Regions from separate parts of the Streptomyces sp. NPDC096176 genome, predicted to be linked through region 4. Evidence: riboswitches for the same ligand, from Rfam matches in the RefSeq annotation. Region 4 holds a riboswitch; each other region holds the start of a gene.
What was found. A riboswitch is a leader RNA that binds a small molecule or an ion and turns the genes downstream of it on or off. The one in region 4 is predicted to bind cyclic di-AMP.
Positions count from the first base shown of each region.

Region 1: another riboswitch for cyclic di-AMP. It lies ahead of ACIQ7Q_RS01445 (NlpC/P60 family protein); the one in region 4 lies ahead of ACIQ7Q_RS15175 (transglycosylase family protein).
Region 2: another riboswitch for cyclic di-AMP. It lies ahead of ACIQ7Q_RS27175 (M23 family metallopeptidase); the one in region 4 lies ahead of ACIQ7Q_RS15175 (transglycosylase family protein).
Region 3: another riboswitch for cyclic di-AMP. It lies ahead of ACIQ7Q_RS25660 (transglycosylase SLT domain-containing protein); the one in region 4 lies ahead of ACIQ7Q_RS15175 (transglycosylase family protein).

Region 1 covers NZ_JBIWFV010000001.1:276,044-283,754, reverse strand. The annotation lists gene pcrA (DNA helicase PcrA) at 1-1,931, opposite strand, end outside; cyclic di-AMP (ydaO/yuaA leader) riboswitch at 2,172-2,335, shown strand; gene ACIQ7Q_RS01445 (NlpC/P60 family protein) at 2,337-3,512, shown strand; gene ACIQ7Q_RS01440 (hypothetical protein) at 3,948-4,331, shown strand; gene ACIQ7Q_RS01435 (tetratricopeptide repeat protein) at 4,378-5,598, shown strand; gene ACIQ7Q_RS01430 (hypothetical protein) at 5,980-6,333, opposite strand; gene ACIQ7Q_RS01425 (NlpC/P60 family protein) at 6,712-7,711, shown strand, end outside.
Region 2 covers NZ_JBIWFV010000011.1:113,328-121,038, forward strand. The annotation lists gene ACIQ7Q_RS27165 (M16 family metallopeptidase) at 1-391, shown strand, start outside; gene ACIQ7Q_RS27170 (M16 family metallopeptidase) at 409-1,776, shown strand; cyclic di-AMP (ydaO/yuaA leader) riboswitch at 2,007-2,168, shown strand; gene ACIQ7Q_RS27175 (M23 family metallopeptidase) at 2,182-2,964, shown strand; gene ACIQ7Q_RS27180 (GntR family transcriptional regulator) at 3,176-3,853, shown strand; gene ACIQ7Q_RS27185 (HPr family phosphocarrier protein) at 4,097-4,378, opposite strand; gene ACIQ7Q_RS27190 (GNAT family N-acetyltransferase) at 4,544-7,711, shown strand, end outside.
Region 3 covers NZ_JBIWFV010000010.1:11,089-18,799, reverse strand. The annotation lists gene ACIQ7Q_RS25680 (nitrous oxide reductase family maturation protein NosD) at 1-716, opposite strand, end outside; gene ACIQ7Q_RS25675 (hypothetical protein) at 808-1,353, opposite strand; gene ACIQ7Q_RS25670 (hypothetical protein) at 1,954-2,235, opposite strand; gene ACIQ7Q_RS25665 (hypothetical protein) at 2,375-2,929, shown strand; gene ACIQ7Q_RS25660 (transglycosylase SLT domain-containing protein) at 3,031-3,828, opposite strand; cyclic di-AMP (ydaO/yuaA leader) riboswitch at 3,833-3,991, opposite strand; gene ACIQ7Q_RS25655 (glutamate--cysteine ligase) at 4,388-5,866, opposite strand; gene ACIQ7Q_RS25650 (ROK family protein) at 6,195-7,484, opposite strand; gene ACIQ7Q_RS25645 (ABC transporter substrate-binding protein) at 7,669-7,711, shown strand, end outside.
Region 4 covers NZ_JBIWFV010000005.1:86,179-93,889, reverse strand. The annotation lists gene ACIQ7Q_RS15185 (cytochrome P450) at 1-273, shown strand, start outside; gene ACIQ7Q_RS15180 (transglycosylase family protein) at 415-1,377, shown strand; cyclic di-AMP (ydaO/yuaA leader) riboswitch at 1,654-1,825, shown strand; gene ACIQ7Q_RS15175 (transglycosylase family protein) at 1,829-2,494, shown strand; gene eno (phosphopyruvate hydratase) at 2,823-4,112, shown strand; gene ACIQ7Q_RS15165 (septum formation initiator family protein) at 4,227-4,715, shown strand; gene ACIQ7Q_RS15160 (DUF501 domain-containing protein) at 4,775-5,293, shown strand; gene ACIQ7Q_RS15155 (exopolyphosphatase) at 5,419-6,360, shown strand; gene ACIQ7Q_RS15150 (VOC family protein) at 6,391-7,185, opposite strand; gene ACIQ7Q_RS15145 (winged helix-turn-helix transcriptional regulator) at 7,351-7,707, opposite strand.

The DNA.
Region 1 (7,711 bases), on a different contig from region 4:
AACACGACGGGGAACTCGAGACCCTTTGCGGTGTGCAGGGTCATCAGCGTGATGACGCCGGTGCCCTCGTCGTCCTCGTCGGGGATCTGGTCGGAGTCGGCGACGAGCGCCACCTTCTCGAGGAACTCGGCGAGCGTCCCCGCGCCTTCTTCCTCATCGCGCTCCTGCTCGAACTCGAGCGCGACCGCCGCCAGTTCCTGGAGGTTCTCGATGCGGGTCTCGTCCTGCGGGTCCGTGGACGCCTGCAGTTCGGCGAGGTAGCCGGTCCGCTCCAGCACGGCTTCCAGTACGACGGCCGGGCCCGCGCCCGAGTCGGCGATCGTGCGCAGCTCCTCCATCAGCACGTTGAACCGCTTGACCGCGTTCGCCGAGCGGGCCGCCATGCCGTACGCCTCGTCGACGCGGCGCAGCGCCTGCGGGAAGGTGATCTTCTCCCGCAGCGCGAGGGCGTCGATCATCGCCTCCGCGCGCTCGCCGATACCGCGCTTGGGCACGTTGAGGATGCGGCGCAGCGGGACGTTGTCCTCGGGGTTGGCGAGGACGCGCAGGTACGCCAGTACGTCGCGGACCTCTTTGCGCTCGTAGAAGCGCACTCCGCCGACGACCTTGTAGGGCAGGCCGACGCGGATGAAGATCTCTTCGAAGACACGCGACTGGGCGTTCGTCCGGTAGAAGACGGCGACGTCGCCGGCCTTCGCCTCTCCTGCGTCCGTGAGCCGGTCGATCTCGTCGGCGACGAACTGCGCCTCGTCGTGCTCGGTGTCCGCGACGTAGCCGGTGATCTGCGCGCCGGCGCCCGCGTTGGTCCACAGGTTCTTGGGGCGGCGGGACTCGTTGCGCTCGATGACGGCGTTGGCGGCGGAGAGGATCGTCTGGGTGGAGCGGTAGTTCTGCTCCAGCAGGATCGTCGTCGCGTCCGGATAGTCCTCCTCGAACTGGAGGATGTTGCGGATGGTCGCGCCACGGAAGGCGTAGATCGACTGGTCGGCGTCGCCGACGACGCACAGCTCGGCCGGGGCCAGGTCCTCGTACCCCTTGCCCACCAGCTCGCGCACGAGCGTGTACTGAGCGTGGTTGGTGTCCTGGTACTCGTCGACGAGGACGTGCCGGAACCGCCGCTGGTAGTGCTCGGCGACATCCGGGAACGCCTGGAGCAGGTGGACGGTGGTCATGATGATGTCATCGAAGTCCAGGGCGTTGGCCTCGCGCAGCCGCGCCTGGTACATCCGGTACGCCTCTGCGAGCGTCTTCTCGAAGCCGTCCTGGGCCTGGTCGGCGAAGGTCTCCTCGTCGATCAGCTCGTTCTTCAGGTTCGAGATCTTGGCGCTGAAGGACTTCGGCGGGAACTTCTTCGGGTCGAGATCCAGATCACGGCAGACCAGCGACATCAGCCGCTTGGAGTCCGCCGCGTCGTAGATCGAGAACGACGACGTGAAGCCCAGCTTCTTCGACTCGCGGCGCAGAATCCGGACGCAGGCGCTGTGGAAGGTCATGACCCACATCGCATTGGCGCGCGGGCCGACCAGGTCCTCGACGCGCTCCTTCATCTCACCGGCGGCCTTGTTGGTGAAGGTGATCGCCAGTATCTGGCCGGGGTGGACATGCCGCGTGCCCAGCAGATGCGCGATGCGGTGGGTGAGGACCCGGGTCTTGCCGGAGCCGGCGCCGGCCACGATGAGCAGCGGTGACCCTGTGTGGACGACGGCCGCACGCTGTTGTTCGTTCAGCCCCTCGAGCAGGGCGGCGGGGTCCACGACAGGGCGCGGGGCGCCGTCGCGGTAGTACCCGTCGCGGGCCGGAGGCACGTCGAACGCGCCCTGGAAGAGATCGTCCGGAAGCTGCTCCGGAGCCGATTCCTCGGGCGGCGGCGGTTGCTCGTCCCCGTCGGGCTGGAGGTCCGCCAGGAAGCTGTCGTCAAAGAGGCTGCTCATCGCTTAACGAGTCTAGGCGGCCGGACCGACAGCCCGTGGCCGCATCGGGGACACGAGCGGGACACGGTACGTGACGGGACGCATCCGCCCTGCCACAGCGGCCCGCCCGACGGCCGCCCGCGGAAAAAGGTCACGAAAATGTATCGGACATATCGAACATCAACCTTCACAGCACACACACGAGTTGGCTAGCGTGCTCGACCAGGCGGCCCGTACCCCTCCTGGCGAACCACGCCGAACGGGCGGCCTGCGCCGAATCCGGGCTCCCGTCAAGGGAGTTCGGAACCGGGGACCCACCATGCACAACCGGGGTGAATCGGACCGCGCACCACTCGGTCCGTAGGGCGTCTTCCGTTCCGCCCGAACCCGACAGCTAACCCGGTAGGCGGTCCACGGAAGAAGGAGATGCCGGCCTTGGCGTCGCATCGCAAGCCCCGCAGCCGAACCGCAAAGCCCTCCCCCGCCGTCGGGTTCACGACGGCAGCCCTCGCCGGTGTGACGCTGCTCTCCACGCAGAGCGCGACCGCCGCACCCTCCGACCCGAAGCCCAGCATCGAAGAGGTGCAGAAGAAGGTCGACGACCTGTATCGGCAGGCGGGCAGCGCCACCCAGGAGTTCAACAAGGCCAAGGAAGCCACGGCGGAGAAGCGCCAAGAGGTGGACCAGCTGCTCGACGACGCGGCCAAGCGCACCGAGAAGCTGAACGAGTCCCGCCGCGCCCTCGGCAACTATGCGGCCGCCCAGTACCGCACCGGCGCCGTCACCCCCACCGCCGCCCTGATGTTCGCGGACAGCCCGCAGGCGTACTTCGACCAGACGCAGCTGATGGACCGCATGACGGACCAGCAGCGCAGGACCGTCACCGAGTACGAGACCGAGCGGGCGGCGGCTGCCAAGCAGCGCGCGGAGGCGACGAAGAGCCTCGAGTCCCTCACGGACTCCCAGGAGTCCCTGCGCACCAGCAAGCAGACCGTGCAGACCAAGCTCGCCGAGGCACGCACGCTGTTGTCGAAGCTGACGGCCGAGGAGAAGGCACGGCTCGCCGCGATCGAGCGGAAGAAGGAGGAGGAGGCGCGCCGCAAGGCCGAGGCGAAGGCAAAGGCCGAGGCGGCGGCACGCGCCGAAGCGGAGGCGGAACGGCAGCGGCAGCGGCAGGAGCGCGAGACCACCCCGGGCGGGGACACCGGCACGGGCGCCGGGACCGGTACCGGCACGGACGACGGCACCTACGCGGCCAAGGCCGACAAGGTCCTCGCGTTCGCCCGCACCCAGATCGGCAAGCCGTACGTCTGGGGCGCGACGGGACCCAGCTCGTACGACTGCTCCGGCCTCACCCAGGCCGCGTGGAAGGCCGCCGGTGTGGACCTGCCGCGCACCACCTGGGACCAGGTGGAGGTGGGCTCCCGCGTGCAGACGGCCGATCTGCTCCCCGGCGATCTGGTCTTCTTCTACGACGACATCAGCCACGTCGGCATATACATCGGCGACGGCAAGATGATCCACGCCCCCAAGCCGGGCGCCAACGTCCGCGAGGAGTCGATCTACTACATGCCCATCTACGGCAGCGTCCGCCCCGCCTGACGCAGGGCGGCCAGCTGTAGGGCCGCTTTAGATCTGTCAGATTCTCAGCGATCTGTCGTCAACTTGTCGTCTGCGACAGGTCGCTGAGAATCACTCCGTAGAGTGGCCCTCGGCCACTCACAGCATCCTTGCCCTCCCCCGATGCATGGGACGCCGCAGCCAATGGGCAGTCTCGGCCGGGATCACCTTCTGTGTCCCTTCGGGTACGTATATCGCCGGTGGCGGTGCCGTACGTATCGGTTCGAGAGCCAACGGCTGAGGCCAGAGCTATGGAGGTCCGCTACCGCCAGGCAGACGGGGTCTTCGCGGAGACCTCGTCGCATCTGCTGGTGAGTGAAGAGGTAGCGGCCGGGCTGCCGGTGCGGGAGTTCCGCTGGTACAAGAGGCGTCGGCACTACTCGGGCTGGTACCACGCGGTGACGCGGCGATCGTCTGGTGCCCTACGAGAGCCGTTTGGAGCTCGCCCGCATCGTGCTGGCGGATTTTGCCCAGGATGTAGCCGAGATTGCCGCTCAGCCGTTCCAGGTATGCGGGGACGACGGAGCCGGCATCCGTCGGCACGTACCGGATCTGCTGCTGACGCATGCGGACGGGCTGGTCACGGTGGCGGACATCAAGGCTCCGTACCGTGTGGACGTACCGGAGGTAGCGGCCCAGTTCGACGGCCTGTGCGGCGGGAGACGCGGCGTCCGCGGCGCCGGCGCCGACGAGGAGTCGGCCGGGCAGTTGTGGCAGCCTGCGTCCGCCAGACAGGCGAAAGCGCCATTCGGTTGGATGCCACCGGCCCCTGACCGGTTGCGGCCGTCCGAGTTTGGCTGATTGCTGAGGGTGTCGACATCAACGGCGCGACCCCCAGGAGACACGCATGAGCTACCAGCAGGACCTGATAATCTGCCGCGAGCTGGGCGAACGCCATGGCGAGAGCCGGGCGCTGAACAGCCTCGGCGTCGCCCTGCAGCAGGTGCAGCGGTTCGACGAGGCCATCGACGCCCACCAGCACGACCTCGTCACCTGCCGCGAGCTGGGCGAGAGCCATGCCGAAGGACGGGCCCTGAACAATCTGGGCATGGCTTTGCAGCAGGTGCGGCGGTTCGACGAGGCCATCGACGCACATCAGCAGGCCGCCGCTCGTTTCGCCGAGCTGGGTGACCATCACCGCGAGGCGCAGGCCCTGAACAATCTGGGTACGGCTTTGCAGCAGGTGCGACGGTTCGACGAGGCCATCGACGCACATCAGCAGGCCGCCACCCGGTTCACCCATCTGGGTGACCAACACCGCGAGGGGCAGGCCCTGAACAATCTGGGTACGGCTTCGCAGCAGGTGCGGCGGTTCGACGAGGCCATCGACGCACATCAGCAGGCCGCCGCCCGGTTCACGGAACTCGGCGACCATGACGGTGAGGGCCGAGCCCTGAACAATCTGGGTACGGCTTTGCAGCAGGTGCGACGGTTCGACGAGGCCATCGACGCACATCAGCAGGCCGCCACCCGGTTCACGGAACTCGGCGACAACGAGGGCGAAGGCCGAGCCCTGAACAATCTGGGTACGGCTTTGCAGCAGGTGCGACGGTTCGACGAGGCCATCGACGCACATCAGCAGGCCGCCGCCCGGTTCACGGAACTCGGCGACAACGAGGGCGAAGGCCGAGCCCTGAACAATCTGGGCATGGCTTTGCAGCAGGTGCGACGGTTCGACGAGGCCATCGACGCACATCAGCAGGCCGCCGCCCGGTTCACGGAACTCGGCGACAACGAGGGCCGGGCCCTGAACAACCTCGGCACCGCCCTCCAGTCCCGGGGGCTGTGGCGGGGACGCAAGGGCAAGGACCAGAGCGATGCCAAGAGTGACGCCAAGGTTCGCGGCGAGCGTCTGGTGCCGCTCGTCGAGGACGTCCCCTCGGCATCCTCGGCCGTATCGGCGTCCGTGGCTACCGATTACCCCTCGTCCCCGGAGCTGCCCGCGAAGACGGAGGTCCTTTCGCTCGTATCCATGGACGAGTCGTCGGCGCAGGAAGACCTCCAGGCCAACAAGCGCTGGGGACGCCGCCGCAAGGTCGTGGACCCGGTGCTCTCCGACGACCGGTAGTGAGGCGGGGCGTGCGCCGTCATCAGCCGCAGACGCCGAAGCCGTACACCGTCTCCGAGCGGTACATCCTGCCCGGCCGCAGTTCCCTACTGGGAGCTGCGGCCGGTTGGGGCGTGAACCTCCTCCAACGCTCGGGCTGCCGTGGACACTCGGCCACCGATCTTGCGGCCCCGCAGTACCCCGGCCGCGGAGGATGGACAGCGCACGCACCGAAGAAGCGGGCCGTAGTCCACATGCCTGGGCTATGGCGAGCGGTCGGACGGCTCGGCCGTCCGGGCATCCGTGTGTCCGCCGCGTCGGCCCGGACCGCCACTCAGGTCGCGTCCGGGCCGCCCCTCAGGCCCGGAGCGGACCGCCCCTCAGGCCCGAGCGGACCGCTGCTCAGGTCCAGAGCGTGGCGATGAAGATGTTGACCACGGTCAGACCGCCGACCGCGCCGAACAGCGCCTTGTCGACCCTCTCCTCGTCCCGCTTCACGTACACCAGGCCGAGGATCACCACCAGGACCGCCAGCTTGATGCCGATCTTGAGGTTGTTCACGGTCTGGTCGTCCGCCTGGTTCAGACCCACCAGCGCCACGCCCGTGATCAGCATGGTCAGCGCGCCGTGCAGCATCGGCGCGTTGAAGCGGGCCGTGCCGTCGCGCATCGCCTTCGTCTGGGTCAGGAACCCGCCCAGCAGGGAGGCGATGCCGATGATGTGCAGTGCCACGAAGACATTGATGAGTACGTCCATGGCCGGACTCTAACCGCCGCCTTACCACTGCCCGTCGGGCAGGTGGGCGGGTTCGGTCGCATCGGTCGGTCGAGTACCGGAATGCGGGCCCGCGTCGCCGACGCGGCGTTCAGGAACCGATCCCGAATCTCCATCTTCGAAAGTTTGAGGACCTTCCGCCCCGCCCCCGTGACCGCCGGGTCTAGCGTCCTGCTCCAGGTGGCCGACTCCCCACCCGCCGTCGTGCAGCCGGACGGCACTCGGCCGCCACCGCCGAGGATCCGGCGGCGGACCGCTCCCCTGTGCGGCCCGCCGCCGGACCCGAAGGGACGGACCCAGCCCCTAGGGGACGGACCCGCAGGAACGGCGGCAGGCCGACGGAAGGACGTGGAAGCCCTCGTGGCAGCGCACCGCAGATCCAGGCAGCATCCGCTCACCGGGCCGGCCGTCCGCACCGCGGCCACCTTCGCGCTTGCCGGAGCGGCGACCACGACCGCGTTCGGCGGCACAGGACATGCCGAGCCCCGTCCCACCGCCGCACAGATCAAGGCACGGGTCGACAGGCTGTACCAGGAGGCGGAGGCCGCGACCGAGAAGTACAACGGCACCAAGGAGCGGGTGGAGAGCGCCCGGAGGTCGCTGGACTCGCTGCGCGACGAGTCGGCCCGCAGGACCGAGCGCCTGAACACCTCCCGCAACGCGCTCGGTTCCATCGCCACCGCCCAGTACCGGGGCGGCGGCCTGGATCCCGCCCTGCAGCTGGCGCTCACCTCGGACCCTGACGAGTACTTGGAACGCGCGGCCCGCGCCGAGCGCGTCGGCGCACGCCACGCGTCGGCGATCGCCGGTGTGCACCGGCAGCTGATGGAGCTCGCACGCCTCAAGGCACAGGCCGGCGAACGGATGGCCACGCTGGAGACACGCCGGGCCGAACTGGCCCGTCACAAGGCCACCGTTCGGGAGAAGCTCGCGGCCGCCGAGCGCCTGCTGGCCGAGCTGACGTCCGAGCAGCGCGCCGCCTACAACGGCGGCGGCCCGGCGGACGCCCCCGCACGCGCCGACCGCTCGAGCACGCCTCGCGGCCCGCTTCAGGCGCCGAGCAGCCGGGCCGCCCAGGCCGTCGCCTACGCCTACGGAGCGCTCGGCAAACCGTACGTATGGGGCGCGACGGGGCCCGGTGCGTTCGACTGCTCGGGCCTCACCCAGGCTGCGTGGCGTTCCGCGGGCGTCTCCCTGCCCCGCACGACCTACACCCAGGTCAACGCGGGCCGACGGGTCCCCCGTTCGCAACTCGCCCCTGGTGACCTGGTGTTCTTCTACTCGGGCGTCTCGCATGTCGGCCTCTACATCGGCGGCGGCCAGATGATCCACGCACCGCGCCCCGGCGCCCCGGTCCGTG
Region 2 (7,711 bases), on a different contig from region 4:
GATGGGCTGGCTCGACGTCAAGACGTCCGGCGGCGTCGACGTCCCGCAGATCGAGGCGGCCGTCGACGAGGAGCTGGCGCGTTTCGCGGCCGAGGGCCCCACGGCGGAGGAGATGGAGCGCGCACAGGCCCAGCTGGAGCGTGAATGGCTGGACCGGCTCGGCACCGTTGCCGGCCGTGCCGACGAACTGTGCCGCTACGCGGTGCTGTTCGGCGACCCGCAGCTGGCGCTCACCGCTGTGAAGCGGGTGCTCGAGGTCACCGCAGAGGAGGTGCAGGCGGTCGCCAAGGCCAGGCTGCACCCCGAGAACAGGGCGGTGCTGGTCTACGAACCGATCGCCGAAGAGACCGAAGCGGCCGACGAGAACGAGCACGAGGGGACGGACCAGTGAGCGACGCTGCCGTGACCATGGACTTCCACCCGCAGCCGAAGGCGGGCGCCCCCCGCCCCTGGGCCTTTCCGGCGCCCGAGCGCGGCACTCTCGACAACGGCCTGACGGTGCTGCGCTGCCACCGCCCCGGCCAGCAGGTGGTGGCCGTCGAGATCTCGCTCGACGCCCCGCTGGACGCCGAGCCCGAGGGCATCGACGGTGTCGCCACGATCATGGCGCGCGCGCTCTCCGAGGGCACTGACAAGCACTCCGCCGAGGAGTTCGCCGCCGAGCTGGAGCGCTGCGGCGCCACACTCGACGCGCACGCCGACCACCCAGGCGTCCGGGTCTCGCTGGAAGTTCCGGTCTCCCGGCTGCACAAGGCTCTCGGCCTGCTCGCCGAGGCGCTGCGCGCCCCTGCCTTCGCGGACGGCGAGGTCGAGCGGCTGGTCCGCAACCGCCTCGACGAGATCCCGCACGAGACGGCCAACCCGGGCCGCCGGGCCGCAAAGCAGCTGTCCAAGGAGCTCTTCCCGGCCGATCTGCGTGTCTCGCGCCCGCGCCAGGGCACCGAGGAGACCGTGGCCCGGATCGACTCGGCGGCCGTGCGTGCCTTCTTCGATGCGCACGTGCGCCCCGCCACCGCGACAGCGGTGGTCGTCGGCGACCTCACCGGCGTCGACCTGAACGCCGTCCTCGCCGAGACGCTGGGCACCTGGACGGGCGACAGCGCGGAGCCCCGCCCCGTGCCGGCGATCAGCGCCGACGACACCGGCCGGGTGGTCATCGTCAACCGCCCCGGCGCCGTGCAGACGCAGCTGCTCATCGGCCGTATCGGTGCGGACCGCCACGACCGCGTCTGGCCCGCCCAGGTGCTGGGCACGTACTGCCTCGGCGGCACCCTCACCTCCCGCCTCGACCGCGTGCTCCGCGAGGAGAAGGGGTACACCTACGGGGTGCGGGCCTTCGCCCAGGTGCTGCGCTCCGCGCCGGACGGTTCGGGCGCCTCGATGCTCGCCATCAGCGGCTCCGTGGACACCCCCAACACCGGCCCGGCGCTCGAGGACCTGTGGAAGGTGCTCCGCACGCTTGCGGCCGAGGGGCTCACCGAGGCAGAGCGCGATGTCGCCGTGCAGAACCTGGTGGGCGTCGCGCCGCTGAAGTACGAGACGGCGGCGTCCGTGGCGGGCACGCTGGCCGATCAGGTCGAGCAGCACCTTCCGGACGACTACCAGGCACAGCTGTATCTGCGGCTGGCGGAGACGGGCACGGTGGAGGCCACGGCGGCGGTGGTCAACGCCTTCCCGGTGGACCGGCTGGTCACCGTGCTCGTCGGTGACGCGGCGCAGATCGAGGAACCGGTCAAGGCCCTCGGGATCGGTGAAGTGACCGTCGTCACGGGCTGATTGAAAGTCGCTTATCGGTCATACAGTTCGAAACGGGCATGTGGTGCCCAAGTGGAACCCCGGCTTCGGATCGTTTGCCGGGGTTCCGCCCTTTGTCGCTTTTGTGAGGGAGATGGCCGTTCTGCTCTGTGGCATGCGCTACAAAATGGGCTGTCCGTTTGGTGATTGACAGATGAGCTGCCTAGCGTCGATCCGGCTGTTCGCCAGAAGATCGCCGCACCCGTGGCATCGGACAGTCATCGCCGAGTCCCCGTCAGGCGCGAGCCTGGGGAGCCGGGGACCCACGAAGTCCCTGGGGTGAATCGGACGCCTTCGCCCGCGCGGAGGGGCCCGTAGGAGACCTTCCTGCTCCGAACCCGTCAGCTAACCCGGTAGGCGAGAAGGAAGGAAAGGACCAGCCTCTTCATGGCGTTCACCCGTGCCACCGGGAAGCACCGTGCCCCGAGCCGCCTGACGCGCCGCAGGGCGAACCTCGCGGGCGTCGCTGCCCTCGCCACCACCGGCGTCATCGGCAGCTTCGCCTCCCCGGCGCTCGCCGCCGACGCCGAGGCCGCTCCCGTCGAGGACACCGGTCTCACTCATATCGTCTCCATGGGATCGATCGCCGACGAGATAGCCGACCAGGCCGCCGCCCAGGAGCGGGAGGCCGAGGAGGCCGCCGCCGAGGCGCGGGCGAAGGCAAAGGCCGAGGCCGAGGCGAAGCGCAAGGCCGAGGCCCGCGCCAAGGCGGCCCGCGAGGCCGAGGAGCGCGCCGCCCGCGAGGCCGAGCGCAAGCGCCTGAACTCCTTCCGGCTCCCCATCGCCGGCTCCTTCGTGACCACCGGCTACAAGACCGGTGGCACCCTGTGGTCCTCCGGCAGCCACTCGGGAGTCGACTTCCGCGCTGCGTCCGGCAGTTCGGTCGTCGCCGTCGGCTCCGGCACCGTGGTCGAGGCCGGCTGGGGCGGCGCGTACGGCAACAACATCGTCATCCGCATGAACGACGGCACCTACACGCAGTACGGCCACCTGTCGTCCATCGGAGTCTCCGTCGGCCAGCAGGTCACCCCCGGCCAGCAGATCGGTCTCTCCGGCTCGACCGGCAACTCGACCGGCCCGCACCTGCACTTCGAGGCCCGGACCACCGCGGACTACGGCTCCGACATCGACCCCGTCGCCTACCTGCGCTCGCACGGCGTCAGCGTCTGACCCGCCCCAGCAGTGTCCGAGGGCCCCCGGCATCCCCGCCGGGGGCCTTCGGCGTTTTGCGTGGCGTTTCCGCCATTCCGCGATTGCCCGCTCATTCAAAAGGTTCCATGGATTCCCGCCTGCCGTCGGAAAATCGAGCGCATTGCAATAGAGTCACGGGAACACGCGTCAATCAGTTGCGTTTCGCTCGGATCAAGGCGGAGGTTCGGTCATGCGCATTCCCGCGCACTCGGTATGCACGGCGATCCGCGAAGACATCGTCTCCGGCGTGTTCGAACGCGGCAGTCGGCTCACCGAGGAGCAGCTGGCACGCCGCTACGGAGTCTCCCGCGTTCCCGTGCGCGAGGCGTTGCGCACCCTGGAGTCGGAGGGGTTCGTCGTCACCCGGCGGCACGCGGGCGCCTGCGTCGCCGAGCCCACCGAGCAGGAGGCCGCCGACCTCCTCGAGATCCGCATGCTGCTGGAGCCGCTGGGCGCGGCGCGCGCCGCCCAGCGGCGCACGGAAGCGCATTTGAAGGTGCTGCGCGGCCTGGTCAGACTGGGCCGGGACAGGGCGCGGCGGGGACAGGGCGAGGACCTGCGCTCCCTCGACGCCTGGTTCCACGAGACCCTCGCCCAGGCCTGCGGCAGCCCCGGTCTGACGGCTCTGCTGATTCAGCTGCGGCACAAGACCGCCTGGATGTACGCCGTGGAGCAGCCGGCCGAGCCGGTCGAGTCCTGGGCCGAGCACGGGGCGATCGTGGACGCCGTGGCGCGCCGCGACGCCGAGCGCGCGCGGGCGCTGACCGCCCTGCACGCCGAGCGGGTCGCGGCGGCGCACCGGCTGCGGCGCACGGTGCGGGTGAGGACTTCGCAACCTGCCGTAAACACGGCGAGCGGCCGGAATTAACAGGCGGCGTATACAAAAGGGAAGCGGTGGAGCCGGGTCGTTTTATGCTGCCCGGAATTGCTCGGGGGAGCAGTAAGCGAAAAGCCGCGGCACTTCTGAATTCGAAGCGCCGCGGCTTTGTCGTGCGTGATTCCTGCTCTGCCGCGGGGGCGGTGTGCTCCGCACGGCGTCGCGCCACCGTGGGGTGGTGCGTGCTCCGCCCGTGCCACGCGCCTCATGCCGCGCGCCTCGCGAGCCGAGCGCTCAGACGGCCTCGGGGAGCTCGTCGAGGCCCTCCGCCACCAGCTTGGCCAGGCGGTCCAGGGCGGCCTCCGCGCCGTCCGCGTCGGAGGCGAGGACGATTTCCTCGCCGCCCTGGGCGCCGAGACCGAGCACGGCAAGCATGGAGGCGGCGTTGACCGGCGTGCCGTCGATCTTGGCGATCGTCACAGGAACGCCGGAAGCCGTCGCGGCCCGGACGAAGATGGACGCGGGGCGGGCGTGAAGGCCCTCGGCCCAGCCGACGTTGACGCGGCGCTCAGCCATGGTGTTGCCCTTCAAGTCTTGGCGGGTTGTCTAGACCAGTCTCTCATGTGCTCCGGCGTGCTCCTTGCCGACTCGGACCCGGGTGACGGACCGCCCGACCGGCCTCCTCAGCCTGCCCGCAGCCAACCGCCTTCGCGACCCGTGGGCGGGCCGTAGGCTTTCCCCATGCAGACCTCGCAGGAGCACGCCTACCCGGCTCACTGGGAAGCGGACGTGGTGCTGCGCGACGGCGGCACGGCGCGGATCCGGCCGATCACCACCGAGGACGCCGACCGGCTGGTCAGCTTCTACGAGCAGGTCTCCGACGAGTCGAAGTACTACCGGTTCTTCGCGCCGTACCCCCGGCTGTCCGACAAGGACGTCCACCGGTTCACGCACCACGACTACGTGGACCGGGTGGGCCTCGCGGTCACCATCGGCGGCGAGTTCATCGCCACCGTCCGTTACGACCGGATCGACGTACAGGGCAGGGCGGCCTCCGCGCCCGCCGACGAGGCCGAGGTCGCCTTCCTCGTCCAGGACGCCCATCAAGGCCGCGGTGTCGCCTCCGCCCTGCTCGAACACATCGCGGCCGTCGCCAGGGAGAGGGGCATCCGGCGGTTCGCCGCGGAGGTGCTCCCCGCCAACTCCAAGATGATCAAGGTGTTCCGGGACGCCGGGTACACACAGAAGCGCAGCTTCGAGGACGGCTCCGTCCATCTGACCCTCGACCTCGAGCCGACGGAGGAGTCCCTCGCCGTGCAGCGCGGCCGCGAACAGCGCGCCGAGGCGCGCTCGGTGCAGCGCCTGCTCGCGCCCGGTTCGGTAGCTGTGGTCGGCACGGGTCGGCTCCCCGGCGGCGTCGGCCGGACCGCGCTGCGCAACCTCCTCGACGGCGGGTTCACGGGCCGGGTGTACGCGGTGAACCGGGCGTTCCCCGAGGCGCGCGGCGAGATCGACGGTGTCCCCGCCGTCCGCTCGGTCGGCGACATCGATGAGCCCGTCGACCTGGCGATCGTCGCGGTCCCCGCAGCGCGGGTACCCGAAGCCGTGGCGGACTGCGGCGAGCACGGCGTCCAGGGGCTGGTGGTGCTGAGCGCCGGCTACGCGGAGAGCGGCGCGGCCGGGAGGGAACGCCAGCGCGAACTGGTGCGGCAGGCCCGGTCGTACGGGATGCGGATCATCGGCCCGAACTCGTTCGGCATCATCAGCACGTCCGACGCCGTCCGGCTCAACGCCTCGCTGGCGCCGGAGGCCCCGGCGCCCGGGCGCATCGGCCTGTTCACCCAGTCGGGGGCGATCGGCATCGCCCTGCTGTCCGGGCTGCACCGGCGTGGCGCGGGCCTGTCCTCCTTCATCTCGTCCGGCAACCGCGCGGACGTGTCCGGGAACGACTTCCTCCAGTACTGGCACGAGGACCCGGACACCGACGTCGTCCTCATGTACCTGGAGTCGATCGGCAACCCCCGCAAGTTCACCCGCCTCGCCCGGCGCACCGCCGCGCTCAAGCCGGTCGTTGTCGTGAAGGGTGCCCGGCACAGCGGCAGCGCGCCACCGGGCCACGCGGTGCCGTTCACCCGGATCCCCGACGCGACCGTCGGGGCGCTGCTGCGCCAGGCCGGCGTGATCCGCGTCGACACCGTCACCGAACTGGTCGACGCGGGCCTGATGCTGGCCGGGCAGCCGCTGCCGGGCGGGCCGCGGGTGGCGATCCTCGGCAACTCCGAGTCCCTCGGACTCCTCACCTACGACGCCTGCCTGACGGAAGGCCTGCGCCCTCTCCCGCCGCGAGACCTCACGACGGCGGCCACCCCCGCCGACTTTCGCGCGGCGCTCGCGGAGGCACTGGTCGACGACGCGTGCGACGCGGTGGTCGTGACGGCGATCCCCTGGGTCGGGGAGAACGGCCTCACGGAATCCGGCGGCGAGGTCCTCGCGACGGCTCTCCGCGACGCGGCGGCCACGGCGCCGGCGAAGCCGGTGGCGGTGGTGCATGTCGAAATGGGCGAGCTGGCCGACGCCCTGGCCGCCGCGTCGAGCACGGCCCCGCCCGCCGACCGCGCCACGCCGCCAGCCCGATCGGCCACCCTGCCGGCGCCCGACGGTGCCCGCCCGCCGCGCGCGACGGGGAGCGTTCCCGCAGCCGGCCACGGCCCGGCCCCTGCCCACAGCGAGCCCGCCCCGGGCACAGCCCCCGGACCTGGCGCCGGGACGCCGTCCGCGTCCGCTGCCGGTCCCGGCCCGAACGCCGCGGGCGGTGCCACCGCTTCCGGCGCGGACGAGGCGGCCCCCGGTGAGCGGCGCGCGTCCGCACCGGGCAGCGCCTCCGCTTCCGGGGCGGCGTTCAGCCCCGCTCCCGGGACGCCTCCCGCGCCGCCGACCGCGTCTGCGGCCGGTGACGGCCCGGGCTACCCGAACCTTGCGGGCGATGCCCGCGTTTCCGGCGCGGCGCCCGGCCCCGGTGGCGGCACGCCTCCCGCGCCGCCGACCGCGTCTGCGGCCGGTCACGGTCCCGGCCGCCCGACCCCTGCGGGCAGCGCCTCCGCTCCCGGCGCCGGCGAGGCGGCCCCCGGTGGCCGGCGCGCAGCCGCACCGGGCGGCGCCCCCGGCCCCCACGCGCCCATCCCCACCCCCGACCCGCCTGGCGGCTCCGCCGCAGCGCGGTGGATTCCTGCGTATCCCGCCGCCGAGCGGGCCGTGCGGGCGTTGGCCGAGGCCGCGCGGTACGCGCAGTGGCGGCGGTACGCCGCAGAGCCGGGGCGGGTGCCGGAGTACGAGGACATCGACGAGGCCGGGGCCGCCGCGCACATCGACCGGATGCTCGGGGCGTCGGCGGATCACCGGGGCTTCGCCCTCGGCGCCGCCGACGCCCGCGAACTGCTCGCGCGCTACGGCATCCATGTGCGGCCCACACTTCCCGCGCCCGACGCCGACGCCGCCGTGCAGGCCGCCGCGGGCCTCGGCTATCCGGTCGCGCTCAAGACCACCGCCCCGCACCTGCGTCACCGCGCCGACCTCGGCGGCGTGCGGCTCGATCTGGCCGACGAGGCGCAACTGCGCCTGGCGTACCGCGAGTTGACCGACAGCCTGGGCAGGCCGGCCGAGCTGCAGCCCGTTGTCCAGGCGATGGTGCCCCGCGGCGTGGACACCGTGGTCCGTGCGGCCGTCGACCCCGCGATCGGCGCCGTGCTCTCGTTCGGGCTGGCCGGAGCGGCCTCCGAGCTGCTCGGCGACACCGCTCACCGACTCGTCCCCGCCACCGACCGCGATGCCGCCGAGTTGATCCGGACCATTCGCACGGCACCGCTCCTGTTCGGCTGGCGCGGCTCCGCCCCCGTGGACACGTCCGCGCTC
Region 3 (7,711 bases), on a different contig from region 4:
CGGGGCACCGTCTCGTCGCCGACGAGAAATACGCCGGCGCAGTTCTGGGTGATCTCGTTGCCCTGGAGCGTCAGGTTCCGCACGCGGCGGATGGTCGCGCCGATGCGGTTGTCGATCATGCGGTTGCCGCTGACGACCGTTCCCTTGGTGTCGGTGGCACCGGCCTCCTCATTGACGGTGTTCGCCACGAAGATGCCTGCGTCGCCGTTGCTGCGGACGACGTTCTGCCGCAGCTCCGAACGGATGGACCGCTCCTGCGCGATGCCCCAGGTCCCGTTGTTCTCGGAGGTGACGTGGCGCACCGTCAGCCGGTCGGTCCAAGCGGCCCAGATGCCGTTCTTGGCGAACCCGCTGAGCCGCAGCGAGCGGATCCGGACCTCTTCGAGCGGCTGCGCCTTGGTACCGAGGGCGCAGATCCCGTTGCCGGCCGCGGCACAGGAGTCGGTCTTCGCGGGCTTGGCCGCCGGCTTGATCACCGTCCGCGCGCCCGCTCCCTGGAGGGTCAGGCGGGGCTTGGTGATGCGGACGCTTTCCTTGTAGGTGCCGGCGGCGATGTTGATCGTGTCGCCGGGCTGTGCGGCGTTCACGGCAGCCTGGATCGACTGGCCGGGCTGCACCTGGTGTGTGACGGAGGCATGGGCGGGGGCGGAGGCGCCGAGGCCGGACACGACGAGCAGAGCCGTGCAGCCGAGGACGGTCGTTTGTCGCTTTGTCATAAACCGAAACTAAGCGGCAGAACACCCAAAATGGCGCAAACCACGCCTGGGCGAGCTTGTTTCCCCCCGCCCAGACGTGGTCCGCAGGCCGTCAGGACTCTTCGAAGTAGGCGTCGAGGACCGCGTCGAGCTCCGCCGTCCACTCGCTCAGACGGCTCCTGGCGGGCGCTTCGACGTCGGCGTTGAACCAGCGGTTGGCCGCCACGTGGACGGTGACCGTGAACCGGCGCCCGAAGCGGGCCGGCCTCACCTCGACGGCGCCGATCTCGTCCCAGTGGAAGTCCGCCTCCTGGTCGTCCAGGGTGAAGCGGATGCCGGTGCGGTCGGCGGTGATCGAACCGCGGCGGTCGCGGGCCTCGAAGACTGGCCCGTCGGCGTCGTCGTCATCGGCGGCCTCGGCGTCCGGCTCCTCGGCGGGTGCGTCCGCCTCGTCGGCCGCCGCCCCGGTTTCGTCGCCCTCGGCCACGGGAACGGTCTCGCCCTCGGCCTCGTCCTTGGGCACGGTCTCCTCGGCCCTCTTCTCCCCCTCCTCCCCACCCTTGACGGCAGGCGCGGGCGCCGTGAGTCCCGGGATGTACGCCGGGTCCGTCCCCACGCCGATTTCGATCTTCGTCTTCGGATCTATCTGCTGCTCCACGGCGGGCAGTATGGACGACGAACCTGTACGAGACCAATGCGGTCGGCCGATCGACCTCCGCGTCTCCTCACCCACCGGCGACGGTGTTCCACCGTCGCGTCGCGATCGACTGATTCCGGGCAGGGAGTCAACCACCACCCCGGCCACGAAGCCGGCTCCATTGATAGGCAGGGCGCACTCGGCCCACAACTCCTTGCCATGTCGGGGACAGGGGGTGGTACGGGCCGGCCGCGCAGGCTGGGTGTCGGGCACCTCGATCCGGGTCACGCCGCGGTGGTTGTCGCAGGCGAGGTGCAGGGCACAGTCCTGACCCCGTACGCAGCCGTGGAGCTCGGCGTCCGCAGTGAGTTCGGCCGACGACGAGCGTGACCGCGTCGTGCCCGGCACCGCGTGCGTGGCTCCACTGGGCGAGCTGATGCGCGCCCAGCAGGCGGGCGAGGCGGGCACCCGGGGGTTCGCAGAGATGCACTGCGCGAACGCCACGCCCTACGCACCGACGGTGGCCATGCCGAAAGGACCACGGAATGCTGTCATGGCCGTCTTCCCACGAGCAACACGGAAACAGGTCCATATCCGGCTCATATCGGCACGCGTGGAGCCTCACGCCGCGGGAGTGTGGCGGCCCGACCGGGCGCGGACCGCGGTGCGGGCCGTGCGGCAGTGGCGGAGGGCGCTCCTGCCGCAGCCGCGCCACTGGGCCCGGGTGACGCGGGCGCGATGGCCGCCGCTGGTGATCATCGCATTCACCGGTGTCATCGGGTCCGTGGCCGCGGCCTTCGCCAGCAGGACGCCGACCGCGAGCGGGAGCAGGGTCACGGCAAGGGCCGTGCCGGCTGTGGTGGCGTTGCGGACGCGCGGGTGGCGGAGGGCTTCAGGGAGCATGCTCCGATTCGACCGGTGAGGGGGGTGCGGGCGGATCCGGGCGGGTACTCAGAACGTCCGGACCTCGTACTCATCCCGTGGTCGCGGCTGGTTGCCCAACTACCGTTCTGGGACCGGAGGATCGCTGTAGCCTCCGGCCATGACCACCGACACGGAGCGCCTGACACTCACTCAGCAGTTGCGCCGCCGGGGCGCCGTGGTTCTCGCGGTTTTCGCCCTGGTGTGGGCCTTCGCGGCCGGTTCCGGGCTCGCATCGACGACTGCTGCCGTCGTAGTCGGCATTGTGGGGGCGGCGCTGACCGTCGCGGCCGTTGTTGCTGCGTTCCGGGGCGCCGCGGGGACCGCACGCCGCATGGTGCGGCTGCCGGGGAAGTGGAACCGCGGGGTCGGCCTCGTGAACGCCCTCGAGGTCGTCGCGATCTTCGCGGTGATCGCCGCTTCGAACGCCACGGGCCACGCCGAGCTGATCCCGCCGGGGATCTGTCTCGTGGTGGGTCTGCACTTCTTTCCGCTGGCGCGTCTCTTCGACCAGTGGCAGTACACCTGGACGGCTGTTCTGCTGACGGTTGTCGCGGTCGTCGGCACCGCCGTCGCCCTGGCCGGGTACACGGACGAGACCGTGCGCGTTGTGGTGGGGGCAGGAGCGGCCGTTGTGTTGTGGCTGTCCTCGTTCCATGTGGCCGCGCGGGGCTGAAGACCGGCACAACACGGGGCCGGAGACCGGGGGCGCCGCCGGACGCCCCGGGCTCCGGCCCGGTGAAGTGTTGCGGCCTGTCGGCCGTCGCAACGGTCCCGTCAGTAGGGGCCGTTCACGTTGTCGATCGAGCCGTACCGGTCGGCGGCGTAGTTGCACGCGGCCGTGATGTTGGCGACCGGGTCGTACAGGTCGTTGGCCGTGCCGGGGACGTGGTAGGCGTCGAAGGTCGGCTGGATGACCTGAAGCAGGCCCTTCGAGGGCGTGCCGTTGACGGCGTTGATGTCCCAGTTGTTGATGGCCAGCGGGTTGCCGGAGGACTCGCGCATGATGTTGCGGTGAATTCCCTCGTAGGTTCCCGGAATTCCGCGCTGACCCATGATGGCCAGCGATTCCTTGATCCAGCCGTCGAGGTTGTTCGCGTAGGTGGCGGGCTTGGCCGCGGGGGCCGCCTTCCGCTCCGAGCGGTCCGCGCGGTCGGTCGCGGCGGCCCGGTCGGCCTTCTTGGGCGCGGCCTTTTCCTTGGCCGGGGACTTTGCACCGATCGTGAGCTCGAGACCGGGGCGAATCAGTGCCGGATCGTGGCCGATGGCTCTCCGGTTGTCGTTGAAGAGCTCCTTCCAGCCGCCACTCAGAGAATACTTGGTGGCAATCTTGGAAAGGGAGTCACCCGCGACCACGGAGTACGTGACGGCCTTGGACTTCTGTGCGGCGACCTGCGCGGCGGCGGCCACGGTGGCCGGCGCGACGGCCTTCTCCGCGGCCACGGGCAGCGCTGCCTGAGCAGTGGTGGCGCCCATGAGCGGGAGGGCGAGTGCGGCACCACCCGTGCCCGCTGCCACGAACCCGCGGGTGAGTGAACGGGACTTGGGACGACGGTGCTTACCCTTTGTGGGCATGGCGAATTCCTCTCCGTCGCCTGCGAGGTGAGCTGTCGGGTTCGGGCTGGAGATGCCCGGTCGCAGCTGATGGCGACTTCACCCCGAGCCGTTCCGGGATTCCGGATCGGCGGCTTACCTGGTTCCCCCGCTCCTGCCGTACGTGAGTGGGTGCGGTTTACCGGACGGCGGCAGGATTCGGCGGTCCATCCGGATTGACGGTGACGTTAAGCGAGAGGATCCCGGCGGAACAAGTCCCGAATTCCACATCACAAAGCGGACGTCTCCCCCTGACGGGAAATCCGCATTGTCAGTGTCGCGTCAAAAGGCTCAAACTCCGCCCCAGAGAAGGGAAATGGCCCGCGCGGCGGTATCCACACAGAGCGGACCAGGTGACCGACATCACGGGGGATCGGGGCAACCTCCAGGGTTGCCCCATAACCCCCAAGGAACCCCAACCAACAGGAATACGCGGCAATTCGACTTACAAACTTAATGCGGAGAAAAGACCCCTATACCGGACATAGGTGAGCATCGCCGGGCAGGTCGCCCGGCCCCCTACGGAACGAGCGAGGAACACTCAGTCAACGGGCCAGGTGTGCGCCGGCGCGTTCAGATGCATGTAGTCGATGTACTGCCGCGTCATCAGCCGAAGCGCCTCATGGTGGTCGACGCGGCTCGTGGCGTCGATGTGGTGGTACATCTCCGCCTGCCACACCGCGCCGTTTCGGCCGGTGACACAGCGCTGCTCGATGATCCCCAGCAGCGGCTCCCGCCACGCCGCGTCCATGCCGGAGAGCTCGAGACCGCGATGGGCCATGGGCAGCAGACGCCGCAGTACGAGCTCGACCACCGGCACCTCGCCCATGCCCGGCCAGTACAGGTCCGCGTCGATGCCGTGCCGCGCCGCGGCGTGCAGATTGTCCTCAGCGGCCTGGAACGACATCCGGGACCAGATCGGCCGCTCCTCGTCGACCAGTGCGCGTGTCATCCCGTAGTAGAAGGCGCCGTTCGCGAGGGTGTCGGCGACGGTCGGGCCGGCGGGGAGGACCCGGTTCTCGACGCGCAGGTGCGGCCTGCCGTGGGCGACGGCATAGACGGGGCGGTTCCACCGGTAGATGGTGCCGTTGTGCAGGGTCAGCTCGGGCAGCTCCGGGGTGTCCCCGCCGTCGAGCTTCTCCCGCGGGTCCTCGTCGTCACACAGGGGCAGCAGGGCGGGGAAGTAGCGCACGTTCTCCTCGAAGAGATCAAAAACGCTGGTGATCCACCGCTCGCCGAACCACACCCGCGGCCGGACCCCCTGCACCTTGATCTCCTCGGGGCGGGTGTCGGTCGCCTGCTCGAACAGGGGGATCCGGGTCTCGCGCCACAGTTCCTTGCCGAAGAGGAACGGCGAATTCGCCGCCAGCGCGACCTGGACCCCGGCGATCGCCTGCGCGGCGTTCCAGTAGGCGGGGAACTCGCCCGGCGAGACCTGCAGGTGGAACTGCGTACTGGTGCAGGCGGCCTCGGGGGTGATCGTGTCGGCGTAGGTGCGCAGCCTCTCCACCCCGTCGACGGCGATCCGCAGGTCCTCGCCCCGGGCCGCGAAGACCTGCTCGTTGAGCAGCCGATAGCGCGGGTTCTCCGAGAGCGCCGCCTCGCCCACGTCCCGCTGCCGCAGGGTCGGCAGAATGCCGATCATGGTCAGATGGGCCCCGACCTCGGAGGCCCGCTGCTCGGCGTGGTTCAGGGCGTCCCGGATCTCCTGCTCCCAGGCGTCGGGGCCGCCTGCGGTCAGTGTCCGCGGCGGGATGTTGATCTCCAGGTTGAACCGGCCCAGCTCGCTGTCCCAGGCGGGGTCCGCGATGGCCTCGAGCACGTCGGTGTTCTTCATCGCCGGCTCCCCGGCGGCATCCACCAGGTTCAGTTCGATCTCGAGACCCACCTGGGGCCGCTCCGACTCGAAGCGCGCCTCGCTCAGCATCGTCGCGAACGTGTCGAGGCACGTCTGCATCTTGTCCCGGTACCGGCGGCGATCGTCACGGGTGAAAACGAGCGCCGGGACGTCACGTCCCATCGGGCCCTCCCGCTCTCGTCGGGCAGACACCTTCCCCCACAGCGTCCCACTCACCGGCTGCCCGGACCAGCGGTGACCGGGGCAGCGGACGGCAGCGAGGCGCCGCCGCGGAGCCTTGCCCGGAAGCCCGCTCGGGCCGCGGCGACAGCCGGTTCCCGGCCCGCCCCGGGCCCGTCTTTCGCTACGGCCCCGGCCCGCCCCGAGCCCGTCTTTCGCTACGGCCCCGGCCCGCCCCGAGCCCCAGGACCGTGGCGAAAGACGCTGCACGCTTCTTTGACCCCGGGCTGTGCGGCCGCACACGCATGGCCGGGGAGAACACGCAATCCGCTCAGTTCGGGACCCGGCCCTCCAGCGCCGTGCGCCACGCCGGGGCGGCCGCCCCGGGCGTCGGCGCGGGGCGCCTGCCGCCCCCGGCGAAGAAGTCGGCGAGCGGCAGAGTCGCTGCACCCACCGTCACCGCGTCCGGACCGAGTTCTCCCAGGTCTATGCTCACTCGGGCCGCCGGGTGGCTCAGGGAGTAAGCCGCGGCATACTCCCGCACGGCGGCGAGGAAGCGGGGGCCGAGCTGCAGTCCGGCCCATCCACCGATGAGAATCCGTTCCGGCTGGAAGAGATTGATGAGACCGGAGAGCCCGGCGCCCAGGTATTCGGCGGTCTCGCGCACCACCTCGCGCGCCACCGGGTCGCCCCCTTCCCCGTCGGCCGGATAGGCGGCGGCGAGCAATGCCGTGAGGGCGGTCTCCTCACCGGCCCCCGCCCCGCACCGTCCGCCGGCTTCCCGCCACCGGTCCAGCAGTGCCTTTGCCCCCGCGTACGCCTCCAGGCAGCCGAGCGCACCGCAGCGGCACCTGCGGCCCCGCACCTTGACCGTCAGATGCCCCCATTCGAGGGCCCGGCCCTGCTCCGCGACATCGGTGACGTGGCAGGCGCCGACCCCGGAGCCGAAGAGGATCACGGCCACGCTCTGGGCGCCGCGACCGGCTCCGAACCACATCTCCGCCTGCCCGAGTGTTCTCGCGCCGTTCTCGATGAAGTACGGGACCGTGTCGGGGAGTTCGCGGGTGGCACGCAGCAGCGACTCCAGCGGGACGGCGTTCCAGCCGATCGTCTGGCCGTGGACGATCGCTCCGCGCTCCGGCGTGCGGGCCACGATCCCGGGGACGCCGACGCCGACACCGATGAGCCGCTCGGCGGTGCGGCCCGCGCGGTGGAGCACCTCGCGGATGCCGTGGCGGATGTGTTCCACGATCGCCTCGACGTCGTACCGGCTGCCGGTCAAGGCCCGCTCATCGCGGGCGAGTTCGGTGAGCGTCAGGTCGAAGAGCTCCACCCTGACGCGGGTCTCTCCGACGTCCACACCGATGAGGTGGCCGCTGGCCGGTAGGACGCGCAGCAGGGTGCGGGGGCGTCCGCCGTCGGATTCGACGCTGCCCGCCTCCTCGACCAGCCCGTCGGTGGCGAGTTCGCCGACGACGTTGCTGATGGTGCCGGAGCTGAGTCCTGTCGCCGGGCCCAGTGCGTGGCGGCTCAACGGCCCGTCGAAATACAACCGTTGCAGTACCGCGGCGCGATTGCTCCGTCGCAGGTCATTGACCGTCCGCCCGGTCCGTCCAGCCATCCTTCGCCCTTCCGACCTGCGGTGTCCCGGCAGACGGTCCCCGCTCACCTCTTGACGCTGTCGCCCGCCCGAGCTTAACTCACGTCCTAAATTAAGCCGTGAGGGTGTTCAGGAGTTGAAGCCGCAGTCCGTCGGCCCCTGCCTCCGGCAACCCCGCTCCTGAAGGAAAGGGACACCTGGAGCCATGCGCAGAATCCGAGCAGTAGCCAGTGGTGCAGTCGCCGTCT
Region 4 (7,711 bases):
GCCGCCGACCGCGATCCGGAACGCTTCGACGAACCGGACACCCTCGACCTGGCGCGGAGCGACAACCAGCATCTGGGATACGGGCACGGCATCCACTACTGCCTCGGCGCGCCGCTCGCCCGGCTCGAGGGGCAGACGGCTCTCGCCACGCTGCTCCGCAGAATGCCGGACTTGCGCCTTGCGGGAGATCCGGCCGATTTGCGGTGGCGTGGGGGGCTCATCATGCGTGGATTGCGCACTCTGCCCGTTGAGTTCACGCCTCAAACAAACTGACGGCCCGTCAATTCTGTGACTTTCACGTGATCTCCGCTGCATCGACTTGTGACTCACGTTCGAATGCGGCTACGTTCACCGACGACTCGGCAGGCATCAGCAGGCCGTACAGTCCACAGCTGTCACGCGAAAGGCAACCGCATGCTCTCCGGGAACGGACGACACCGCCGACCCCGCCAGGCTCCGGCCCTCATTGTCGCGGCAGGGGTGACCGGTTCCGCCATCGCCATTCCGCTGCTCGGCGCGGGCTCGGCATCCGCGGCAGAAGCGAACGTGTGGGACCGCGTCGCGGAGTGCGAGAGCGGCGGGGCGTGGAGCGCCGACTTCGGCAACGGCTTCTACGGCGGGTTGCAGTTCTCCCAGGAGACCTGGGAGACGTACGGCGGTACGGCGTACGCGCCGACCGCCGACCTCGCGAGCCGCTCCCAGCAGATAGCGGTCGCGGAGAAGGTGGTCGCCGCTCAGGGCCCGCAGGCGTGGCCCGCCTGTGGCCCGCTCGCCGGGCTGACGGGCGACGGCGCCGACACCGGTGTCGACCCGGGCCTCCTGCCGCTGCCGGAGCAGAGCGACGCGCCCGTCGACGAGCCGTCGGCGGACACCTCCGAATCGACCGAGCCGACCGATTCAGAGAACACTTCGAACACTTCGGGCGAGTCCGGCGAGCAGGGTGGCGCCGACACGGCAGAGCCGTCGGGCGACGCCGCCGAGCAGCCGGCCCCCAAGGGCGGCGACCCGTCCGAGCCGGCCGCTCCTGACGCCTCGGAAGGCGCCACGGGGACGGGTACGGCCGATGATGCCGCCGGCGGCACCGGCAAGCACCGCGGCGCACCCGCCGGTGACGAAGCGGGAACCGGCGAGACGGGCGAAGCGCGCGATACCGGTCGCCATGCCTCACGGGGTGACGATTCCGCCCGTAACGGCGTGGACGAGGCAAGCGCCCCCGGTGCATACACCGTTCAGCCCGGCGACAATCTGTGCGACATCGCTGCCGAGCGGAAGGTCCCCGGGGGGTGGCCGGCGCTCTACGAGGCCAACGAGACGACCGTCGGGTCCGACCCCGACCTCATCCTGCCCGGTCAGCAGCTCGATCTGGGCCTGACGTAGGGCCAGTTCGCCGGGTGGTTCGCTGTTCTATGTCCGTTCTGTTCCAGTGAGACAAGCGTCTCTTTGCGGCAACTGGCCCAAATCGCCCCCCGATTCCGGCCACTTTGCCCCTCACCTGCGAAAACGGACACACTCGGACCGCCGGATTGGGCGATTTCTCCCCGATGTTCGTCTTTGAACATCGGGGAGCGCTGTGTTTACGGTCTGAACCGCTCGCCACCGCGGGCACCGTCGACCGTCACGCCGAATCCTGCCGTCGGTCGAAGGGAACACTCGTCGCTCACAGCGCCGAAGGCAGGAGCGGGGGACCCAAGGTAAGTGCCGGTCCCGGCCGTCCGCGAGGACGGCCGTCAACGGCTAGGGGTGGAGCCGCGCGCAAGGATGCGCGGCCGGGCACTCACAGGTCCGAACCCGACAGCTCACCTCGTAGGCGTCGGTGAGGAGAAGCTTCATGCTGCGTTCCAGCAAGGCCAAGCACCGTCGCCCCTCGAAGGCCGTCCGTATCGCCACGCTCGCCGGTGTCGCCGGTGCCGCCATCGCCGCACCGATGCTCGGCGCCACCTCCGCCTCCGCCGCGACCACCTCCGAGTGGGACGCGGTCGCCCAGTGCGAGGCCGGCGGCAACTGGTCGATCAACACCGGCAACGGGTACTACGGCGGCCTGCAGTTCTCCGCCTCGACCTGGGCCGCCTACGGCGGTACCGCGTTCGCCTCGACCGCCGACCAGGCGTCCAAGTCGCAGCAGATCCAGATAGCCGAGAAGGTCCTCGCCGGCCAGGGCAAGGGCGCCTGGCCGCACTGCGGCGTCGGCCTGTCCAGCGCCTCCCCCGAGAGCGGCTCCACCGAGCAGTCGAAGCCCTCCACCGAGCGCTCCGAGGCCCCCACCACGCGCTCCGAGCGCTCCGCGGCCCCCGCCCCGGCCGAGAAGGCCGCCCCCAAGGCCAAGTCCTTCAAGAAGGGCGACGGCGAGTACAAGGTCAAGGCCGGCGACACCCTCAGCACGATCGCGGAGGCCGAGAAGGTCAAGGGCGGCTGGGAGAAGCTGTTCGACCTCAACAAGGACATCGTCGAGAACGCCGACGTCATCCACCCGGGCCAGCAGCTCCACCTGAGCTGACCTCCCCCCGTGGGTGAGGGGCTCCCGCGCCGACAGGTGCAGGGCGCAACCGTCGCTCGTCACGGGATCCGAGCACCCCGGTCCGGCGCACCTTCCCCCGAACGCGCCGGGCCGGGGTTCGCTCCGTCAGGGGCCGGAAAAGGCCCAACATGGGTTACCGGCAGGTAGATCCGCCTCTGTTTGTCCGGTGGCGAGAGTCTTGGTGCCCTTTTTCGTCCCAGCGGGCGGGCATCGGCCTGCCTTTGCCCCCGGGCCGGTTAGGCTCTTGCCGCAAGGCCAAGCAGACCTCTGCACTTTTTCTCGCGTCACATCCCAGAAGGAGATGCTCGTGCCGTCCATCGACGTCGTCGTAGCCCGGGAAATCCTGGACTCCCGAGGCAACCCCACGGTCGAGGTCGAGGTTGGCCTCGACGACGGCAGCACGGGTCGTGCTGCAGTTCCGTCCGGCGCCTCCACCGGTGCGTTCGAGGCTCTCGAGCTCCGCGACGGTGACCAGAACCGCTACCAGGGCAAGGGTGTCGAGAAGGCCGTCCTCGCCGTCATCGAGCAGATCGGCCCGGAGCTCGTCGGCTACGACGCCACCGAGCAGCGCCTGATCGACCAGGCGATGTTCGACCTGGACGCCACCCCGGACAAGTCCTCCCTCGGCGCGAACGCCATCCTCGGCGTCTCCCTCGCCGTGGCGCACGCCGCCTCCGAGGCCTCGGACCTGCCGCTCTTCCGCTACCTGGGCGGCCCGAACGCGCACCTGCTGCCCGTTCCGATGATGAACATCCTGAACGGCGGCTCGCACGCCGACTCCAACGTGGACATCCAGGAGTTCATGATCGCGCCGATCGGCGCGGAGTCCTTCTCCGAGGCCCTGCGCTGGGGCACCGAGGTCTACCACACCCTCAAGAAGGTCCTGAAGGAGAAGGGGCTGTCCACCGGCCTCGGCGACGAGGGCGGCTTCGCGCCGAACCTCGACTCCAACCGCGCCGCCCTCGACCTCATCCTCGAGGCCATCAAGGAGGCCGGTTACGCCCCCGGCAAGGACATCGCACTGGCGCTCGACGTCGCCGCGTCCGAGTTCTACAAGGACGGCTCGTACGAGTTCGAGGGCAAGTCCCGCTCGGCCGCCGAGATGACCGAGTACTACGCGGAGCTCGTCGAGTCCTACCCGCTGGTCTCCATCGAGGACCCGTTGTTCGAGGACGACTGGGCCGGCTGGAAGACCATCACCGACAAGCTCGGCTCGAAGGTGCAGCTCGTCGGCGACGACCTGTTCGTCACCAACCCCGAGCGCCTCGCCCGCGGCATCGAGGACGGCGCCGCGAACGCGCTGCTCGTCAAGGTCAACCAGATCGGTTCGCTGACCGAGACCCTCGACGCCGTCGAGCTCGCCCAGCGCAACGGCTTCAAGTGCATGATGTCCCACCGCTCCGGCGAGACCGAGGACGTCACCATCGCCGACCTGGCCGTCGCCACCAACTGCGGTCAGATCAAGACCGGCGCCCCGGCCCGCTCCGAGCGCGTCGCCAAGTACAACCAGCTGCTGCGCATCGAGGAGATCCTCGACGACGCCGCGGTGTACGCGGGCCGCTCCGCGTTCCCGCGGTTCCGCTACGCGGACCAGTAGAGGGACCAGTAGAAGAAGTCGGTTCGAGGGCTGACACCCTCGCCTCCGTTCGTCCCCGGCCGCGGTCCCGTACCGTGTCCGGGGACGTACGCGCGTAACGGGGAGGCGAGAGACATGGCACGCAGGCCGTCCGGGGACCAGGACCGGTTCTCCACCTCGACCAGGCTGCGGTTGCTCGGAGAGCAGACCGCCGCCCGTGTCTACCGCTCCCAGAACCGCCGTCAGGCCCGCCGCTCCCGGTTGACCGGACGTGCCGCCTTCCTCGCCCTGGTCGTCTGCTCGATGGTCGTCGCCCTCGCGTATCCCATGCGCCAGTACGTCTCGCAGCGCGCCGAGATCGCCGAGCAGGAACGCCTGATCGACGACGCCGCAGAGCAGGTGGAGCAGCTCAGGGACGAAAAGGCGCGCCTCCAGGACGACATGTACATCCGGCGGCTGGCCCGGGAGCACCTGCACTACGTGCAGCCGGGGGAGACCGGCTACACCGTGATCGACCCCGAGGCCGCGGAGGAGCAGCGCGAAGACGACGGCGCGGCCGACCGGCCGTGGTACTCGAACGTATGGAACGGCGTGGACAGCGCCGACGGTGCCGACCGCGAGTAGATCCGCGGCACCGGCAAGTCAGCGAACCAAGCAGCGAACAGGCAGCGAACAAGGCAGGCATGGAAACCCCTCCACCCACCACCGAACCCACCGAGCCCACCGACGCGGACATCGCCGCGTTCAAGGAACAGCTCGGCCGGCCGCCGCGCGGCCTGCGCGCGATCGCGCACCGCTGCCCTTGCGGGCAGCCCGACGTCGTGGAGACCGCCCCGCGGCTTCCCGACGGCACGCCGTTCCCGACGCTGTACTACCTGACGTGTCCGCGGGCCGCCTCCGCGATCGGCACGCTCGAGGCGAACGGCGTCATGAAGGAGATGACCGAGCGCCTGGCGACCGACCCGGAACTCGCCGCCGCGTACCGGGCCGCCCACGAGGACTACATCACGCGCCGCGACGCCATCGAGGTCCTGGAAGGCTTCCCCAGCGCGGGCGGCATGCCGGACCGGGTGAAGTGCCTGCACGTCCTGGTGGGCCACTCGCTCGCGGCCGGCCCCGGGGTGAACCCGCTGGGGGACGAGGCGATCGCGATGCTGCCGGAGTGGTGGGCGAAGGGCCCCTGCGTCTCCCCCGAAGCCTGACCGCGCCCACCCCGGCCCTTCCCGACCTTCGGACGGTGGCAGGCCACCGCGTGCACCGCGATGGCCTGCCCTCGTCAGGCAGGGGGCAGAGTGGGGAGAGAACCCATCCCGAGGAGACCACCCCAATGACCCGCGTCGCCGCCATCGACTGCGGCACCAACTCCATCCGCCTCCTGATCGCGGACGTGGAGCCTGCCACCGGAAAGCTCGTCGATCTCGACCGCCGGATGACCGTCGTCCGCCTCGGTCAGGGCGTGGACCGTACGGGGCGACTCGCGCCCGACGCGCTGGAGCGGACCTTCGCGGCCTGCCGCGAGTACGCCGCCGCCATAAAGGAGCACGGCGCGCAGCGGGTCCGTTTCGTCGCGACCTCCGCCTCGCGGGACGCCGAGAACCGCGACGAGTTCGTCGGCGGTGTCCTCGACATCCTGGGCGTGGAGCCGGAGGTGATCAGCGGTGACCAAGAGGCCGAGTTCTCCTTCACCGGCGCCACCAACTCGCTGACCAACCGCCCCGATCTGGCGAAGCCGTATCTGGTCGTCGACATCGGGGGCGGCTCCACCGAGTTCGTCGTCGGTGAGGAGCACGCACGCGCCGCCCTGTCCGTCGACATCGGCTGCGTACGGATGACCGAGCGGCACGCGCCGAGCAGCCCCGCGACGGCCGAGCAGATCGCCGCGATCACCTCGGACGTCGAAGCGGCACTGGACACCGTCGAGAAGACGGTCCCCATCCGTCAGGCGCACACCCTCGTCGGGCTCGCCGGCTCGGTGACGACGGTCGCCGGGATCGCACTCGGCCTGGACGCGTACGACTCGCAGGCCATCCACCACTCGCGGATCTCCTACGAGCAGGTCGAGGAGGTCACCACCATGCTCCTCGACTCCACGCACGACGAGCGCGCGGCCATCGGCGTGATGCACCCCGGCCGCGTCGACGTGATCGGGGCCGGGGCGCTCGTCCTGCTCACGATCATGCGGCGTATCGGCGCCCGCGAGGTGGTCGTGAGCGAGCACGACATCCTCGACGGCATCGCCTACAGCATCGCGGCCGAGGCCTCTGGCTGAGCCCCCGGGCTTCATGCGCCTCGGGCCGGGTCAGGAGCCCTCGGACGGGGTCAGAACGACGAACTCCGCGCCTGCCGGGTCGTTGCACACGGCCAGGCGGCCGATGCCCTCCGCGTCCTCCGGGCCCATCGACACCGAGCCCCCGTTCTCGCGCACGAGGGCGACCGTCGCGTCGCAGTCCGCGGAGCCGAAGACGGGGTGCCAGTACGGCTTGGCGTCCCCGGACGCGAACATGTCCGGTACGGCCATGACACCGCCGAACATCCGCTCCGGCGGTTGGCCCTTGGGCGTCACCATCGTGTACGTGCCCCCGCCGCCCGGGAGCTCCACGTCCTGGCCACTCCAGCCGAAGACGGTGCCGTAGAACGTCTGCGCGTCCGCCGAGTCGGCGGTGTACAACTCGACCCAGCACAGGCTGCCGGGGCCGTCTGCGGCCTCGATGCCCGCGTACGAGCCGGGCTGCCAGAGGGCGAACTGGGCGCCCTGCGAGTCGGTGACCTGGGCGAAGCGCCCCTCCTCCGACACCTCGGAGGGCGCGGAACGGATGGAGCCGCCCGCCTGCTCGACGGCCTTGACGGTGGCGTCGATGTCCGGAGTGTGGAAGTAGATCATCCAGGCCGAGCGGGCGCCTTCCTCGGTGAGCTGCCCGACCGCGCCCACGACTTTGCCGTCGAGGCGGAAGGACTGGTAACTGCTCATCTGCTCGTCGAAGGCCTGGGCCCGCCAGCCGAACACCGCGCCGTAGAAGGCGGCAGCCGCGTCGACGTCCGGGGCGCCGAGGTCGAGCCAGCAGGGGGAGCCGGGCACGAAGTCAGTGGTGATCACGCGATTCCCTTTCTCCGGGACTTCCCCGGTTCCGTCCGGGGTTCTGCAGATCTCTGGGATCCTGCAGATCTCTGGGATCCTGCGTGTTTCAGCCTGGCACCGGGCACGGTCCCTCGCGCGTCGACGCGCGGCCCGTACCGGACCCGGGCGTCGACGTGCTCTTCGCTACGACACGGCCTCGGCGGCCTCCGGCGCACCGGACAGCACATGCTCCTGCCCCCATGCCGCGAGCGGCTCGAGCGCCGCGTTGAGCTTCGCGCCGCGCCGGGTGAGCGAGTATTCGACGCGCGGCGGGACCTCGTCGTACTCCTCGCGGTGCACGATGCCGTCCGCCTCGAGCTCCTTCAGGTGTGAGGCGAGCACCTTCTCCGTCACCCCCGGCAGCAGCCTGCGCAGCTCGCCGAAGCGGCACGCCCGGTCGTCGAGCGCCCAGAGGATCAGCACCTTCCACTTCCCGCCGATCACGTCCATCGCTGCGTCGATTCCGCAGTGGTATGCCCCCGGCCTTCGCGAACGCGCCATCTCA